DNA from 3 places in the Inquilinus ginsengisoli genome. Region 3 is predicted to be linked to each of the others. Evidence: riboswitches for the same ligand, from Rfam matches in the RefSeq annotation. Region 3 holds a riboswitch; each other region holds the start of a gene.
What was found. Region 3 has a riboswitch for thiamine pyrophosphate ahead of thiE (thiamine phosphate synthase). Riboswitches for the same ligand answer to the same signal wherever they lie in the genome.

Region 1 (5,176 bases), on a different contig from region 3:
CGGCGTGGTCCAGGTGCTGGGCCGCGACCGGCTGCGCTACCGGGTGTGGGAGCGCGGGGTCGGCGTCACCCAGGCCTGCGGCAGCGGCGCCTGCGCCGGCGCCGTCGCCGCCATCCGCCGCGGCCTGGCGGACCGTACCGTCTTCGTGGTGCTGGACGGCGGCGACCTGCTGATCGAGTGGCGCGAGAGCGACGGCCATGTGCTGATGACCGGCCCGGCCGAGACCAGCTTCGCCGGCATCCTGTCGCGCGACCTGCTGGACGCACCGAAAGACGCGTAGCCCATAGGTTGGGTTCGCAAGGCGAACCCAACGATCATCAGAGCAGTGGCGAGATGTTGGGTTCGCCGAGGCGAACCCAACCTACTGAAGGGCCGCCAGCAGCGCCGCGATCGCCGCCCCTGGCGCCGGCGCGCGCATGACGCTGCCCATCACCGCAATGCCGGCGAATCCGGTGGCCAGGAGCCCTGCCGCCAGATCCGGTTCGACGCCGCCGAGCGCGATCACCCGTCCGGGATGGCGGCGGGCGATGGCCCCGGCCTCGGGGGGTGACAGCGCAGGGACATAGCCCGGCTTGCTCGCCGTCGGCGCCACGGGCCCCAGGGTGACGTAGTCGGCGCCGGCCGCAATTGCGGCCGCGACCTCCGCCCCGGAGTGGCAGGAGGCGCCGATCAGCGCGGACGGCCCGAGCCGATGCCGTGCGGCACCCGGGTCTCCGCCGGCCGCGAGATGCAGCCCATCGGCCTCGGCCGCCGCCTCCAGGTCGGCATGGACTGTGACGATAGCTCCAACCGGCTGCGCCAAAGCCGAGATCCGGCGCAGCAAGGCGCGCCGCTCCGCCTCCGGCAGGTCCTTCTCGCGCACACTGACCCAACGGCAGCCGACGGCCAGCGCATCCGCCACCACCCCTTCGAGCGGCCGGGCCGACTGGCTGCGGTCGGTGATCAGCAGCAGCGCCGGCGCCGGCAGCCTGGTCACGTCCCGATCAGGCCGAGCTGCGGGCTGGAGGGGTCGGCGAGGTGGCGCTTGGGGATGCGTCCGGCCAGCGCGGCCAACCGCCCGCCCTCGACCCCCGCCCGCATCGCCCGGGCCATGCGCAGCGGGTCGCGCGCCTTGGCGATGGCGGTCGACAGCAGCACGGCGGAACAGCCCAGCTCCATCGCCAGCGCCGCGTCCGAGGCGGTGCCGATGCCGGCGTCGAGCACCACCGGCACCGACAGGCGGTTGCAGATCATCTCGATCGCATGCGGGTTGGAGACGCCGAGGCCGGAGCCGATCGGCGAGCCCAGCGGCATCACCGCAGCGCAGCCGGCATCGGCCAGCCGTAGGCAGGTGACGAGGTCGTCGTTGCAGTAGGGCAGCACCACGAAGCCGTCGCGCACCAGCTCATCCGCCGCCTCGACCAGCTGGGCGACGTCGGGATACTGGGTCTCGCGGTCGCCGATCAGCTCCAGCTTCAGCCAGTTGGTGCCCAGCGCCTCGCGCGCCAGCTGCGCCGTCAGCACCGCATCCCGCCTGGTCATGCAGCCGGCGGTGTTGGGCAGCAGGCGCCAGCGGTCGCCGACCAGGTCGACCAGGCTTTCGGCATAGCCTTCCAGGCTGATGCGGCGGATCGAGGCGGTGACGATCTCCGCCCCCGACGCCTCGATCGACTCAAGCATCAGCTGCCGGTTGGGATAGCCGGCGGTGCCGATCAGGAGGCGCGACTGCAGCGCCACGCCGGCAATGATCAGGGGATCCTGCATATCCATTTTCTCCTCAGCCGCCCTGGCCCCTAACCGCCCTGAAATGGGCGGACGATCTCGACCCGGTCGCCGGCCGCCAGCTGCCGCTCCGGCCAGCGCGCCCGCGGCAGTACGGCGTCGTTCAGCGCCACCGCCGTGCCGCGCGCCGCCGGGTCGATGCCCTTGGCCAGCAGCAGGTCGAGGATGCTGATTCCGATGACGGCTTCGACCTCGCCGTTCACGACCACGTTCATTGCGCCGCCTCCGCGACCCGGGTGAATCGGTCGATGCGGAACGGCTCGGCCGCCGCCGGCAGCCGGCCCTCCAGGATGAGGCCGGCCATCGCCTCGACCGTCGCCGGCAGCAGCAGGATGCCGTTGCGGTGGTGGCCGGTGGCGAGCACCAGCCCCTCGACCGCCGACGGGCCCAGGATCGGTGCGTCGTCGCGGCTGCCGGGCCTGAGGCCGGCCCAGCTTTCGACCACCGGCAGTTCCTCGATCCCCGGCAGCACCCGCCAGGCGGCGTCGAGCAGCGACAGCATTCCGCCGGCGGTGACGGTGGTGTCGAAGCCGCGCTCCTCCACCGTGGCGCCGATGATCAGGCGGCCGTCGAGGCGCGGCACCAGATAGGCCTTGCCGGCCCACAGCACGTGGCGCAGCAGCGGCGCCGCCGGGTCCATCTGCAGCGCCAGCATCTGGCCCTTGACCGGCCGCACCGGCGGCAGCGCCTCGCGCGGTATGCCGGCGATGCCGCCGGACCAGGCCCCGGCCGCCAGCACCACCACATCTGCCGGCCGGACCGTGCCGGCGACCACCACGCCGGTCGCCCGGCCGCGATCGGTGACGACGGCGTCGACCGCAGCATGGTCGTGCACCACGCCGCCGGCCCGGCGCAGCGCCTCGGCCAGGGCCGGCACCAGCCAGCGGTTGTCGACCTGGTGGTCGGCCGGGCTGTGCACCGCGGCAGCCAGGCCGGGGCGCAGCATCGGCTCGCGCTTCAGCAGTTCGGCCCCGGTCAGCCTTGTCAGATTGACCCCGAGCCGGGTCTGGAATTCGGCGGAGAAGCGCAGCTCCGCCGCATCGTCGCGGGTCAGGGCCACCGCCAGCGTGCCCTCGTCGCGATAGCCGATGGGCAGGCCCGAGGCGGCCTCGACCTCCCGCGCGAAACCGGGCCAGAGCGCCTGGGCATGGCGGCAGAAGCCGAACAGCGCCTCCTCGCCCGGCTCGGCCTCGAGGCCGGCGGCGAGCATGCCGGCGGCGGCCCAGCTGGCCTCGCGCCCGACCGGCCCGCGGTCGTAGACGTCGACCGGGCAGCCGGCCCGGGCCAGGCGCCAGCCGATGGCCAGACCGTTGACTCCGGCGCCGACGATGGCGACGCGCGGTTTCGCGCCGCGCAGCGGTGGCGTGTCGGGAAGATCGTCCCGATAGCGGGACGGATTCGGAATGCCGTTCACCTCAGGCTCCCTCCGCTGGCATGATCCAGGTCAGGTTCGATGGGTATGATCTCAGCCCGCCGTAACGGTGGGCACCCCAGCCGATGCCGCCATTTCAGTCCCGGTTGCGGGCGGGTGCAACCCTTTTCTGCAGGCGCCCCTGACCCGCGCCCGCCCGACTTACGAAGTTCACATGCGGCGTGGTAAGAAGCGCGCATGACAGAACAGACCAACGACAGCGGCGCAGGGGCGCCGAAAAAAGGGTGGTTCACCCGACTGAAGGAGGGGCTCTCGCGCTCCTCCGCCAAGCTGACCGAAGGCATCAGCAGCATCTTCACCAAGCGCAAGCTGGACGATGCCACGCTGGAAGAGCTGGAGGAGCTGCTGATCCAGGCCGATCTCGGCCCCGCCACCGCCGCCAAGCTGACCGCCGAACTGGCGCGCACCCGCTTCGGCAAGGAGGTCTCGGATGACGAGGTCCGCCGCGCCTTGGCCGACCATGTGGCGCAGATCCTGCGCCCGGTCGCCAAGCCCTTGATCCTGTCGCCCGACCGCAAGCCGCAGGTTGTGCTGGTGATCGGCGTCAACGGCACCGGCAAGACCACTACGATCGGCAAGCTGGCCAAGCAATGGCGCGAGGACGGCCGGTCGGTGATGATCGCCGCCGGCGACACCTTCCGCGCCGCCGCGGTGCACCAGCTGCAGGTGTGGGGCGAACGCTCCGGCTGCCCGGTGGTCACCGCCGCCCCGGGCGCCGACGCCGCCGGCCTGGCCTTCGACGCGCTGACCCGGGCGAGGGCCGAGGGCCGCGACGTGCTGCTGATCGACACCGCCGGCCGGCTGCAGAACAAGGACACCCTGATGGCCGAGCTGGCCAAGATCGTCCGCGTCATCAAGAAGATCGACCCGACCGCGCCACACAACGTGCTGCTGGTGCTGGATGCCACCACCGGCCAGAATGCCCACAATCAGGTCGAGGTGTTCCGCGACATGGCGGCGGTGACCGGGCTGATCGTGACCAAGCTGGACGGGTCCGCCCGCGGCGGCGTGCTGGTGGCGCTGGCCGAGCGCTTCGGCCTGCCGGTGCACGCGATCGGGGTCGGCGAGAGCATCGACGACCTGAGGCCGTTCGACCCCGACCAGTTCGGCCGGTCGCTGATGGGAGTCGAAGCATGAGCCAGAGCCTCGCCCCCCAGACCTTCGCGCCGGAGCTGTTCCACGACGCCCCCGCAGCGGTGGCCCGGCTGCACGCGATCTACGACGCCCAGACCAGCCTGCTGCGCGACGCCTTCCGCGACTACACCCGCGGCGAGGAGCCGCCGGCGCGGATCCGCGCCTGCTACCCCTATGTCGAGGTCACGGTCCAGGATTTCAGCCGGGCCGACACCCGCCTGTCCTACGGCTTCGTCGACCGCCCGGGGACCTTCCGCACCACGGTGACGCGGCCGTCGCTGTTCCACCGCTACCTGACCGAGCAGATCGGCCAGCTGATCCACAACCACCATGTGCCGGTCGAGGTCGGGGTCAGCGACACGCCGATCCCGGTCCATTTCGCCTTCCCCGACGGCATGCATGTCGAGGGCGATCTGACCCGCGAGCGCATGCTGCACATGCGCGCGGTGTTCGACCTGCCGGACCTGGCGCTGATGGACGACAGCATCGTCAACGGCACCGCCGTGACCCCGCTGGACCAGCCCGACCCGCTGTCGCTGTTCACGGCCCCCCGGGCCGACTATTCGCTGTTCCGGCTGAAGCACTACACCGCCACCGGCTGCGAGCATTTCCAGAACTTCGTGCTGTTCACCAACTACCAGTTCTACATCGACGAGTTCGTGCGCCACGCGCATGAGCTGATGCAGGGCGACGGCGGCGGCTACGACGCCTTCATCGAGCCGGGCGACCGCGTCACCCTGCCCGGCGGCCGCGCCCGCGGCGCCCCGGCGGCGCGGCTGCCGCAGATGCCGGCTTACCACCTGACCCGGCCGGACCATTCCGGCATCACCATGGTCAACATCGGCGTCG
Region 2 (5,176 bases), on a different contig from region 3:
TGTCATCGCGAAGCCTTCCGAGTCCAGGGCGGCCGCGGCAGCGCGGCCTTCGGAGGTGCCGGGGACCTGGGCGCGCCCCACCCGATTCGCGATGCGTTTGGCCACCCACTCCCGCGAGGCGACGCTTTGGAAGCGTCGCTGCAACAGGAAGCGGGTCTTCAGGCCGGCCTTGGCCACATGTTCGGAAAGAGCTGCCATCAAAAATATCTCCTCGCGTCGGGCACTGCCTAGCAGTGGACGATGGCGGTTTCGGGGCGAAACGCTGGCCTGCCTCACCCCGGGGAACCGCTGTCCGCGTTCAAATTCCGTCACGAGTGCTATAGCCGGACGGAACGTCCCAACCAAGAATCATTTTCAACTGGATGGCCCCCCAGGGCCGGAGCGGGCCCTTCGGCCCGCCCGGGGCGGAGCGGGCCCTTCGGCCCGCCCGGCACCGTCTCACTCGGCCGCGCGGTAGATCTGGCCGCCGCCGTCGCGGAACCGCGACGCCATCTCCTCCATCCCAGCCTCGGCCGTCGCCCGGATCTCCTGAGTAATCTTCATCGAGCAGAATTTCGGACCGCACATCGAGCAGAAATGCGCGGTCTTGGCGCCCTCGGCCGGCAGGGTCTCGTCATGGAAGGCCAGCGCCGTGTCGGGGTCGAGCGACAAATGGAACTGGTCGCGCCAGCGGAAGTCGAAGCGGGCGCGGGACAGCGCGTCGTCGCGCACCTGCGCCGCCGGGTGCCCCTTGGCCAGGTCGGCGGCATGGGCCGCGATCTTGTAGGTGACGACGCCGGTCTTGACGTCGTCGCGGTCCGGCAGCCCGAGATGCTCCTTCGGCGTGACATAGCAGAGCATGGCGGTGCCGAACCAGCCGATCATGGCGGCGCCGATGCCGGAGGTGATGTGGTCGTAGCCCGGCGCGATGTCGGTGGTCAGGGGCCCGAGCGTGTAGAACGGCGCCTCGCCGCAGACGGCCAGCTGCTTGTCCATGTTGGCCTTGATCTTGTGCATCGGCACATGGCCGGGGCCTTCGATCATGACCTGGACGTCGTGCTCCCACGCGATCTGGGTCAGTTCGCCCAGCGTCTCCAGCTCGGCGAACTGGGCGGCGTCGTTGGCGTCGGCGATCGAGCCGGGGCGCAAGCCATCGCCGAGCGAGAAGGCGACGTCATAGGCCCGCATGATGGCGCAGATCTCGCGGAAATGGGTGTAGAGAAAGCTCTCGCGGTGATGCGACAGGCACCATTTCGCCATGATCGAGCCGCCGCGGCTGACGATGCCGGTGACCCGCTTCGCCGTGAGCGGGATGTAGGCCAGCCGCACCCCGGCATGGATGGTGAAGTAGTCGACCCCCTGCTCCGCCTGCTCGATCAGGGTGTCGCGGAAGATCTCCCAGGTCAGGTCCTCGGCCACGCCGTTGACCTTCTCCAACGCCTGGTAGATCGGCACGGTGCCGATCGGCACGGGTGAGTTGCGCAGGATCCATTCCCGCGTGGTGTGGATGTTGCGGCCGGTCGACAGGTCCATGACGTTGTCGGCGCCCCAGCGGATCGCCCACACCATCTTCTCCACCTCCTCCGCGATCGAAGAGGTGACGGCGGAGTTGCCGATGTTGGCGTTGATCTTCACCAGGAAGTTGCGGCCGATGATCATCGGCTCGGATTCCGGGTGGTTGATGTTGCTGGGGATGATGGCGCGGCCGCGGGCGATCTCGTCGCGCACGAATTCCGGCGTCACATAGTCCGGGATCGCGGCACCAAAGCTCTCGCCGTCGCGCGCCGCCGCCTCGGCCAGCTTCTCGCGGCCGAGATTCTCGCGGATCGCGACATACTCCATCTCGGGCGTGACGATGCCGGCGCGGGCATAGGCCATCTGGGTCACCGCGGTGCCGCCGCGGGCGCGCAGCGTGCGCCGGTCGCCGCGCCGGAACTCGAACAGGTTGGCGGCCTCGCCCTCGCGCCGGCCGTCATCCTCCGGCCGCACGACGCGGCCGTCATAGGCCTCGACATCGCCGCGGGCGGCGATCCAGCCGGCGCGGATCGGCGGCAGGCCGGCGCCGATGTCGATCAGCGCGGCCGGGTCGGTGTAGGGGCCGGACGAATCATAGACCCGGACCGGCGGCTCCCCGGCTTCGGGCGATAGCACGATCTCGCGCATGGCGACGCGCAGGTCGGGGTGCCGTTCGCCCGGCACATGGACCTTGCGCGACCCCGGCATGGCGCCGGTGGTGACGGTGGTTGGGATGACATCCTTGGGCATCGACGGCCTCCTCGATCGGACGGATTGAGGGCGTGCCAAGGACGGAAAGCTGGAAAGAAAGCGGCTGAGCGCGCATGCGGTTCCATTCCCTACGCCGGCACGACCCGGATCAGGTTCGAAGGGTTCCCACGTCGCAGATGGTGTGGTGTCTCAGCCCCTTACCGGAGCTCCCCTCGGAACAGCGCGATCAGAGCGCGGCCGGGGCGGCGCTGTCAAGCCATGCCGATCTTTTCCCGCCGCTGTCGATCCCAGGGCCCCGCCATCGACCAGGGACATCAACCCCGGCAGAGGACGAGCCCGTATCATGAAGCTGCACTACTCCCGCAACCTCAATCCCCGGGTCGCCGTGGCGGTGGCCCGCCACCTGGACGCCCCGGTCGAGTACATCCGCACCAGCCCGATGGGGCCGGACAGGGAGGCGTTCCGGGCAATCAACCCCAACACCCTGGTGCCGGTGCTGGTCGAGGCCGACCGCACCCTGTGGGAGACGGATGCCATCGCCTGCCGCCTGGCCGCCCTGTGCGACCCCGGTTTCTGGCCGGCCGACCGCCAGGCCGAGGTGCTGATGTGGGTGAGCTGGAGCGCCCATCATTTCATCCCGGCCGGCGGAACCTTCTATTTCGAGAACATCATCCGGCCCCAGTTCCTGGACCGGCCGGCCGATGCGGCGGCACTGGCCGAGGCCGATTCCGGCTTCCGGCGCTATGGCGGGATTCTCGACGACATCCTGGCCGGCCGCAGCTGGCTGGTGGGTGACCGCCCGACCTATGCCGACTTCCGGGTGGCCTCCGCCCTGCCCTTCGCCGAACAGGCCTTGCTGCCGGTGAGCGGCTTCCGCCACATCCTGGCCTGGCACGACCGCCTGAACCGGATCGACGCCTGGCGGGCGCCGTTCGACGGCCTCGACTGACGGGCGGGGCGGTCCCTAGGGTCTGGCGGATGATCGGCGGCTTGGAGCGTAGGCGGAACAGACGCCAGACACCCTCCATGATATCCGCCACAACCCTGGCTGAGTCAGCCGGCAGCGTCGTCCACCTTGCCGCCAGGACGGCCGCCCCGGTGGGACAACCGCCAGCGCACCAGATCGTCCGCACCGGGGCCTGGCAGGATGTCGAGGTCGGCGGGGCTCACCTGCTCGCCGGTCTGCTGGTCGATGAACCCCCAGCGCAGCTCGGCGCCGGTTTTGCGGTTCACGAAGGTCATCGGCGGCGCCGACGCCCCGGACACATCAAGGCGATCCCCGATCTGGGCGAGCACCGGCATGACGGGGGCGATCTGCCACCCCTTCGGGGTCAGCACATATTCGAACCGTTCCGGGCTGGCCTGGTAGCGCCGCCGCTCGATCAGGCCGTTCGCCTCCAGATGCTTCAGCCGATCGCTGAGCGTCGCATTGGTCACCCCGGATGACTGGCGGAAATCCTCGTATCGGCTGAGGCCGCACACCAGGTCCCGCAGGATCAGCAGACCCCAGCGATCGCCGATCGCCGCCATGACGCCGGCGATCGAACACGTCATGCCGTCGAACCCTTTCGAGCGCATTGAATCCCTTCCGATCTGTCCGAAAATCTGCTCCAGCGGCTCTTATCATAAGAGCTGTTCTCGTTTGGTTCAATGGCGGTGTCCGCGAGACGGCAATACCGGGCGGGCATGCCAGTCGATAAATCGCTTGCCATCATCTTCACTCTTATTATAAGAGTGAAGAACTCGCTGAACATCAAGGCTCAACCCGATGCCGATGGCGATGCGGCCCCTCGATCCAATCCGGGCCGGAACCGATCGACACAAACATCACCGATTTCCTCCAAACAAGAGGACCTTGCCTTGGCGCAGAACAACGGCGCTTTTTCTGTCACTCCGACACTCGCATTTGCCGGCAGCATCATCGCAGCGGGCCTCTGGTTCGCAGCGCTCGTCGCCCTTCCAGGGCTGCAACGTTCGGGTCTGTCGGTGGTCGTCGCGCGGATCGCCGTGCATCTCATCCTGCTCAGCGGAACCTGGGCCGGGCTGGCGCGAACGTCCCTGACGGCGTCGGAGCGGGCGTGGACCTGGCTGGCGATCGCGGTGCCGCTCACCCTCTGGCATGGCGTGGCGTGGGCGATCGTCGCCGACGGCCTGCTTCTGCCCGGTGCCACGACCATTCCGCTGCTGCCGGTGATGATCATCGTGCCGACGGCGGTCGTGATCACGCTCCTGGGCCGTTCGCGCCGGATCGGCACGCTGCTGGATGCGATGCCCGCGACCTGGCTGATCGGCGTCCAGTTCTACCGAGTGATCGGCGCGGTCTTCCTGGCGAACTGGCTGGCCGGGGCTATGCCGGGCGTCTTCGCCCTGCCCGCCGGCATCGGCGACGTGATCACCGGGCTGATGGCCCTGCCGACCGCCGTGATGCTGGCCAGCGGCCGGCCGGACAGCCCCCGGGCGGCCCTGCTTTGGAACCTCTTCGGCACGACGGATCTGATCGTCGCGCTTGCCATGGGGGCCCTGACCACGCCCGGGCCGTTCCAGCACCTCGCCATCGATCACCCCAATCTGACGATCGCGGCGTACCCGATCGGTATCATCCCGGCCTTCACCGTTCCCAGCTCCCTGGTCCTGCACGCCCTGTCGGTGCGCCAGTTGCTGCGGTGCCGGCGGCCGGCGGCGGCGATCGCCGCATGACGGAAACTGGACTTTCGGCCGCATCCCGGCCCGCAACGGGCCGGCAGAACCGAAGCATGGCCCCATGGAGACAGATCCCGTGATCGCCCGCCGTGACCTGATCAAAACCACCGCAGCCATCGCCGCAGCCATCCCCGCGACCCTCGCGGCGACCTCTGCCCTGGGCGCGGACCAGGGCCCGCAGCCCCAGGCTGCAGCCGAGGCGGCTGTGCCGCCCACCACCCTGGCCGAGGTGCCGCCGGGGCCGGACGTCAAGCTGACCATCGAACGCCGC
Region 3 (5,176 bases):
GGGCCTGGTGCTGCTCGCCGCCGTGGCCTTCGACGTCTACAACAAGAACAAGGGCTGATCCCCGCGTCGGCGAAGCCGATCGCGAGGTCGGCGAAGTCGGTCGCCAGCGTCGGGGCGGGAACAAAATCCTCTTCAGTCGCTTTCTGCGGGCGGGCGGTATCGACCCGCCCGCCCACAGAAATCACTGACGACGAGTTCCCGCATGCAGACCCTGTCCGCCTTCCCGACCCGGCCGCTGCGGGTGAACGCGCCCAAGCCGAAGACGGTGCGTCGCGTGATCATGCTCGTCTTCGTCGAGGTGATCCTGCTGGGAATGCTTGCCGCCCTGTTCGTGTGGATGGCGCCGCCGCTGCTGAACGATGCGCGGATCCGCCAGAATCCGGCAATCGCGCAGGACGGTGAGGTTGCGGACGGCAGCTGCCAGACAAGACTGGCCATCACCTTCTGCGATGCCACCCTGACCGCGCCCGGCCCGGACGGCACCGCCTTCCGCTCCGACGTCTCCTACTTCTTCCTCGACATCCATTCCGGCGACTACGACACCGAGGTGGTGCAGAGCGCCGACGACCCGCATCTGCTGACCACGACCCTGGGGCTCGACTATTTCTGGGACCGGGTCCTCTGCTTCGCGGCGGCCGTGGTGCTGCTGGTCGTCGGCGTCATCGGGATGGTCCGCGCCTCGATCGGCCAGCATCGCGGCGAGCGGCAGGCCCTGGCGCTGGACGGCCAGAAGCTGACCCCAGTGGCGGTGACCATCCGGACCCGCCAGAAGGTCCGGAAATCCATCGCCTGGCGGTTCAGCTATCCGTCCGCCGGCCGTGAGGCCAAGGCGAATGTGATGACCGCCAAGGACTTCCTGCCGTTCACGCTCGACGCCAAGGGCAAGCGCGCGCTCGCCGTGACCGGCGCGGCGGGCGGCGTTCCGTTCCTGCTCGATGCCGGGCTGACCCGGATCGAGCTGACCGAGGCGGAGCGGGCGGGGCTGCTCGAAGCGCAGCAGCGGGATCAGGCGGCGGCCGCCTGACCGGTCAGCCCCATAGCGCGTGGAAATGGTGCAGCGGGCCGTGGCCGCCGCCGACCGACAGGCGGCCGCTGGCCTGCAGCGCCCCGGTCAGATAGGACTTCGCCTCGCGCACCGCCGTCTCCAGGTCGGGACGCTGCGGCAGCAGGGCGGCGATCGCGGCCGACAGGGTGCAGCCGGTGCCGTGGGTGTTGCGGGTGGCGATGCGCGGCGCGGTCAGGATGACGGCGCCGGCCGGGCCCAGCAGCAGGTCCGGGCTCTCCGCCTCGTCCTCCAGGTGCCCGCCCTTCAGCAGCACCGCGCGCGGCCCCAGTGCCAGCAGCGCCGCCGCGGTCTCCGGCATCTCCGCCCGGCGCGCGGCCGCCGGCCGGTCCAGCAGGTCGGCCGCCTCCGGCAGGTTCGGGGTGACCAACGCGGCCAGCGGCAGGATCTCCTCGCGCAGGGCGGAGACGGCGTCCTGGCGCAGCAGCCGGTCGCCGCTCTTGGCCACCATGACCGGGTCGACCACCACCTGGGTCAGCCCGTGCCGGCGCAGCGCGTCGGCCACCGCGCGCACGATCCCGGCGGTGGCCAGCATGCCGATCTTGACCGCGTCGATCCGCACATCGGCCAGCAGGCAGTCGATCTGCCGGGTCACGAAGGCCGGCGACACCAGCTCCACCGCCTCGACCCCGCGGGTGTTCTGGGCCACCAGCGCGGTGATGACCGTGGTGCCGTAGGCGCCGAGGGCGGAGAACGCCTTGAGGTCGGCCTGGATGCCGGCGCCGCCGGACGGGTCGGTGCCGGCAATGGTCAGGACGTTGGGGATGGTGCCGGCGGGGATCACGCCGTTCCCCGCCCGTTGGTCACCGCCCCGCGGATCGCCCGGGCGGCGGCCTCCGGGTCGGCGGCGGCGCAGATCGCCGAGACCACGGCGACGCCGTCGGCCCCGGCCGCGACCACGGCGGCGGCCAGGGCCGCATCGATGCCGCCGATGCCGACCACGGGGAGGGGCACCTGCTCGCGCAGGGTGCGGAAGCCGTCGACGCCGATCGCCGGCCGCGCCTCGGCCTTGGTCGAGGTGGCGAAGACCGGGCCGATGCCGGCGTAGTCGGCGATGGCGGCATCGACCGCCCGCGCCTCCGCCGCGTCATGCACGGTGACGCCGATGATCAGCTCAGGGCCTAGCAGCCGGCGCGCGGTCTCCGCCGGCATGTCGCGGTCGCCCAGATGCACGCCGTCGGCGCCGACCGCCAGGGCCACGTCGACCCGGTCGTTGACGATCAGCGGGATGCCCAGCGGCGCCAGCACCGCCTGCAGCTGCCGCGCCGCCTCGATCAGGGACCGGGTGGTGGCGTCGGGGTCGCGCAGCTGCACCAGGGTGACGCCGCCCCGCACCGCCGCCGCGGCCACCGCCGCGACGCCGCGCGGGCCGCTCAGCCGGGTGTCGGTGACGAGATAGACCGACAGGTCGAAGCGTCGCCGCCCGGTCGATCCGAATGCCTGAAATGCCGTGCTCATCCATTCCTCCGCCGTGGCGAAGGGGGCGTCGGCGATCGATCCAAGAGGATCATGGCCCGTGGGCCAGGCATCGCGTGACGGTTCCCTTCGCTGGCATGACCCAGATCAGGTTCGACGGGTATGATCTCAGCCCGAGCGCGGGCACCCCGTGTCACTTCCAGGGCCGAGGCTCGCAAGGGCCGGGCGGGGTGTCAAGCGCGCCCGGCCAAATGAAAGGGCCCGGCCGTCGCCGGCCGGGCCCTTTGCATTGATCAGCCTGCGTCAGATCAGCCCGAGGCCATGATCGGCCTTCAGCCGATCAGCCTGGGAAGGTATAAGCGGTCTTCACCACCGTGTAGAACTCCGCGGCGTAGCGGCCCTGTTCGCGCGGGCCGTAGCTGGAGCCCTTCCGGCCGCCGAACGGCACGTGATAATCCACGCCCGCGGTCGGCAGGTTCACCATCACCATGCCGGCCTGGCTGGCCCGCTTGAAGTGGCTGGCGTATTTCAGGCTCGAGGTCGCGATGCCGGCGGAGAGGCCGAATTCGGTGTCGTTCGCCGTTGCCAGTGCAGCCTCGTAGTCCTTGACCCGGATCACCGAGGCGACCGGCCCGAAGATCTCCTCGCGGCTGATCCGCATGTCGTTGGTGGTCTCGATGAACAGCGCCGGGGACAGGTAGAAGCCCTCGGTCTCGCGGTTCAGCCGCTCGCCGCCGAAGGCCAGCTTGGCGCCTTCCTTGACGCCGATGTCGATGTAGGACAGGTCCTGGTCCAGCTGGCTCTGGTCCACCACCGGGCCCATCTCGGTGCCCTGCTTCAGCGCGTTGTCGACCTTCAGCGACTTCAGCTTCTCGGTCATCGCCGCGACGAAGCGGTCATGGATGCCCTCGGTCACGATCAGGCGGGACGAGGCGGTGCAGCGCTGGCCGGTGGAAAAGAAGGCGCTGTTGGTGGCGGCCCCGACGGCGGTGTTCAGGTCGGCATCGTCGAGGATGACCATCGGGTTCTTGCCGCCCATCTCGAGCTGCACCTTCTTGCCGATCTCGGCGCAGCGCACCGCGATGGCGCGGCCGGTGCCGACAGAGCCGGTGAAGCTGATGGCGTCGATATCGCGGCTGGCGACGAAGGCCTCGCCGACCACCGAGCCGCGGCCCATCACCAGGTTGAACACACCGGACGGCACGCCGGAGTCGATGATGATCTGCGACAGGGCCCAGGCGCTGCCCGGCACCAGGTCGGCCGGCTTGAACACGACGCAGTTGCCGTAGGCCAGGGCCGGGGCGATCTTCCAGGCCGGGATCGCGATCGGGAAGTTCCACGGCGTGATCAGGCCGATGACGCCCATCGGCTCCCGCGTGATCTCGACATCGATGCCGGGGCGGACCGAGGCCAGCTTCTCACCCTGGATGCGCAGCACCTCGCCGGCGAAGAACTTGAAGATCTGGCCGGCGCGGGCGGCCTCGCCGATGCCCTCGGGCAGGGTCTTGCCCTCCTCGCGCGACAGCAGCCGGCCCAGCTCTTCCTTCTTCGCCAGGATGGTGTTGCCGATCTTGTCCAGCAGGTCGTGCCGCTCCTGCAGCGTGGTCATCGACCACTTCGGGAAGGCGGCGCGGGCCGCGGCGATCGCCTGCTCCGCCTGGGCGCGGTCGGCGCGGGTGTATTCGCCCACCACGTCCGACAGGTCCGACGGGTTCACGTTCTTCGCGGCGTCCGGGCCTTCGACCCAGGATCCGGCGATGTAATTGGCGTGGACGCTCATTTCGTTCCCTCTCTCGACCTATTGTCGGATGAATGGCTACTGGATAGGTCGTGCCGATATCCGATGCAACAAGGCTATGGCGTTTCGTCTTCCGTCATGGCCGGCATGTCGGCCTCGGGTACGTCCAGCTCCAGAAGCGGCGCCGCCTTGTCCATCGGCAGTTCCTCGACCTGGCGCAGCTTGCGGTGGATGGCGCGGGTGCGGGTGCCGATCTGCTGGATCACGTTCTGCCCTTCCTGCAGCTTCTTGCCGACCTTGTCCATCAGCTCGCCATAGCTCTGGAACTCCGCCTTGACCGCGCCCAGCACCTGCCAGATCTCGGCCGATTTGTGCTGGATGGCGAGGGTGCGGAAGCCCATGCGCAGGCTGGACAGGAAGGCGCCCAGCGTGGTCGGGCCCAGGATGGTGACGCGGTACTGCTCGCGCACCGATTCGCGCAGGCCGGGCCGGCGCAGGATCTCGGCGAACAGCCCCTCGGTCGGCACGAACAGCACCGCGAAATCGGTGGTGACAGGCGGATAGATGTATTTGGTGGCGATCTTCTTGGCCTCGTCGCGGATCCGCCGGTCCAGCTGCCGGCCTGCCGCCTCGGCCGCCACGGTATCGCCGGCCTCCAGCGCCAGGTTCAGCCGCTCGTAATCCTCCTGCGGGAACTTGCTGTCGACCGGCAGCAGCACGCCTTCGGGCAGGCGGATGGCGAACTCCACCGTCTCGGAACTATCCGGCCGCGGCCGGGCGTTGCGCACCAGCTGGTCCTCGGTCAGCACCTGCTCCAGCAGGGCGTCCAGCTGCTCCTCGCCGAAGGTGCCGCGGGTCTTCACGCCGGACAGCATCTTCTTCAGGTCGCCGACGCCGCCGGCCAGCACCTGCATCTCGCCCAGGCCCTGATGCACCCGCTCCAGCCGCTCGCTCACGGT

Region 1: linked by a shared signal. The riboswitch ahead of thiO (glycine oxidase ThiO) and the one ahead of thiE (thiamine phosphate synthase) in region 3 are both predicted to bind thiamine pyrophosphate.
Region 2: linked by a shared signal. The riboswitch ahead of thiC (phosphomethylpyrimidine synthase ThiC) and the one ahead of thiE (thiamine phosphate synthase) in region 3 are both predicted to bind thiamine pyrophosphate.

What each region holds. Positions count from the first base shown of each region.
Region 1 covers NZ_JAVDPW010000017.1:16,722-21,897, forward strand. The annotation lists gene dapF (diaminopimelate epimerase) at 1-280, shown strand, start outside; gene E9232_RS33555 (thiamine phosphate synthase) at 362-976, opposite strand; gene E9232_RS33560 (thiazole synthase) at 973-1,743, opposite strand; gene thiS (sulfur carrier protein ThiS) at 1,773-1,976, opposite strand; gene thiO (glycine oxidase ThiO) at 1,973-3,175, opposite strand; TPP riboswitch at 3,166-3,264, opposite strand; gene ftsY (signal recognition particle-docking protein FtsY) at 3,371-4,330, shown strand; gene E9232_RS33580 (AMP nucleosidase) at 4,327-5,176, shown strand, end outside.
Region 2 covers NZ_JAVDPW010000003.1:262,687-267,862, reverse strand. The annotation lists gene E9232_RS08975 (phytanoyl-CoA dioxygenase family protein) at 1-198, opposite strand, end outside; gene thiC (phosphomethylpyrimidine synthase ThiC) at 439-2,244, opposite strand; TPP riboswitch at 2,313-2,428, opposite strand; gene E9232_RS08965 (glutathione S-transferase family protein) at 2,549-3,154, shown strand; gene E9232_RS08960 (winged helix-turn-helix transcriptional regulator) at 3,259-3,783, opposite strand; gene E9232_RS08955 (DUF8737 domain-containing protein) at 3,892-4,902, shown strand; gene E9232_RS08950 (enoyl-CoA hydratase-related protein) at 4,967-5,176, shown strand, end outside.
Region 3 covers NZ_JAVDPW010000008.1:109,155-114,330, reverse strand. The annotation lists gene mmsB (multiple monosaccharide ABC transporter permease) at 1-58, shown strand, start outside; gene E9232_RS22385 (hypothetical protein) at 203-1,024, shown strand; gene thiD (bifunctional hydroxymethylpyrimidine kinase/phosphomethylpyrimidine kinase) at 1,029-1,847, opposite strand; gene thiE (thiamine phosphate synthase) at 1,844-2,521, opposite strand; TPP riboswitch at 2,586-2,680, opposite strand; gene E9232_RS22370 (aldehyde dehydrogenase family protein) at 2,820-4,259, opposite strand; gene E9232_RS22365 (DNA recombination protein RmuC) at 4,334-5,176, opposite strand, start outside.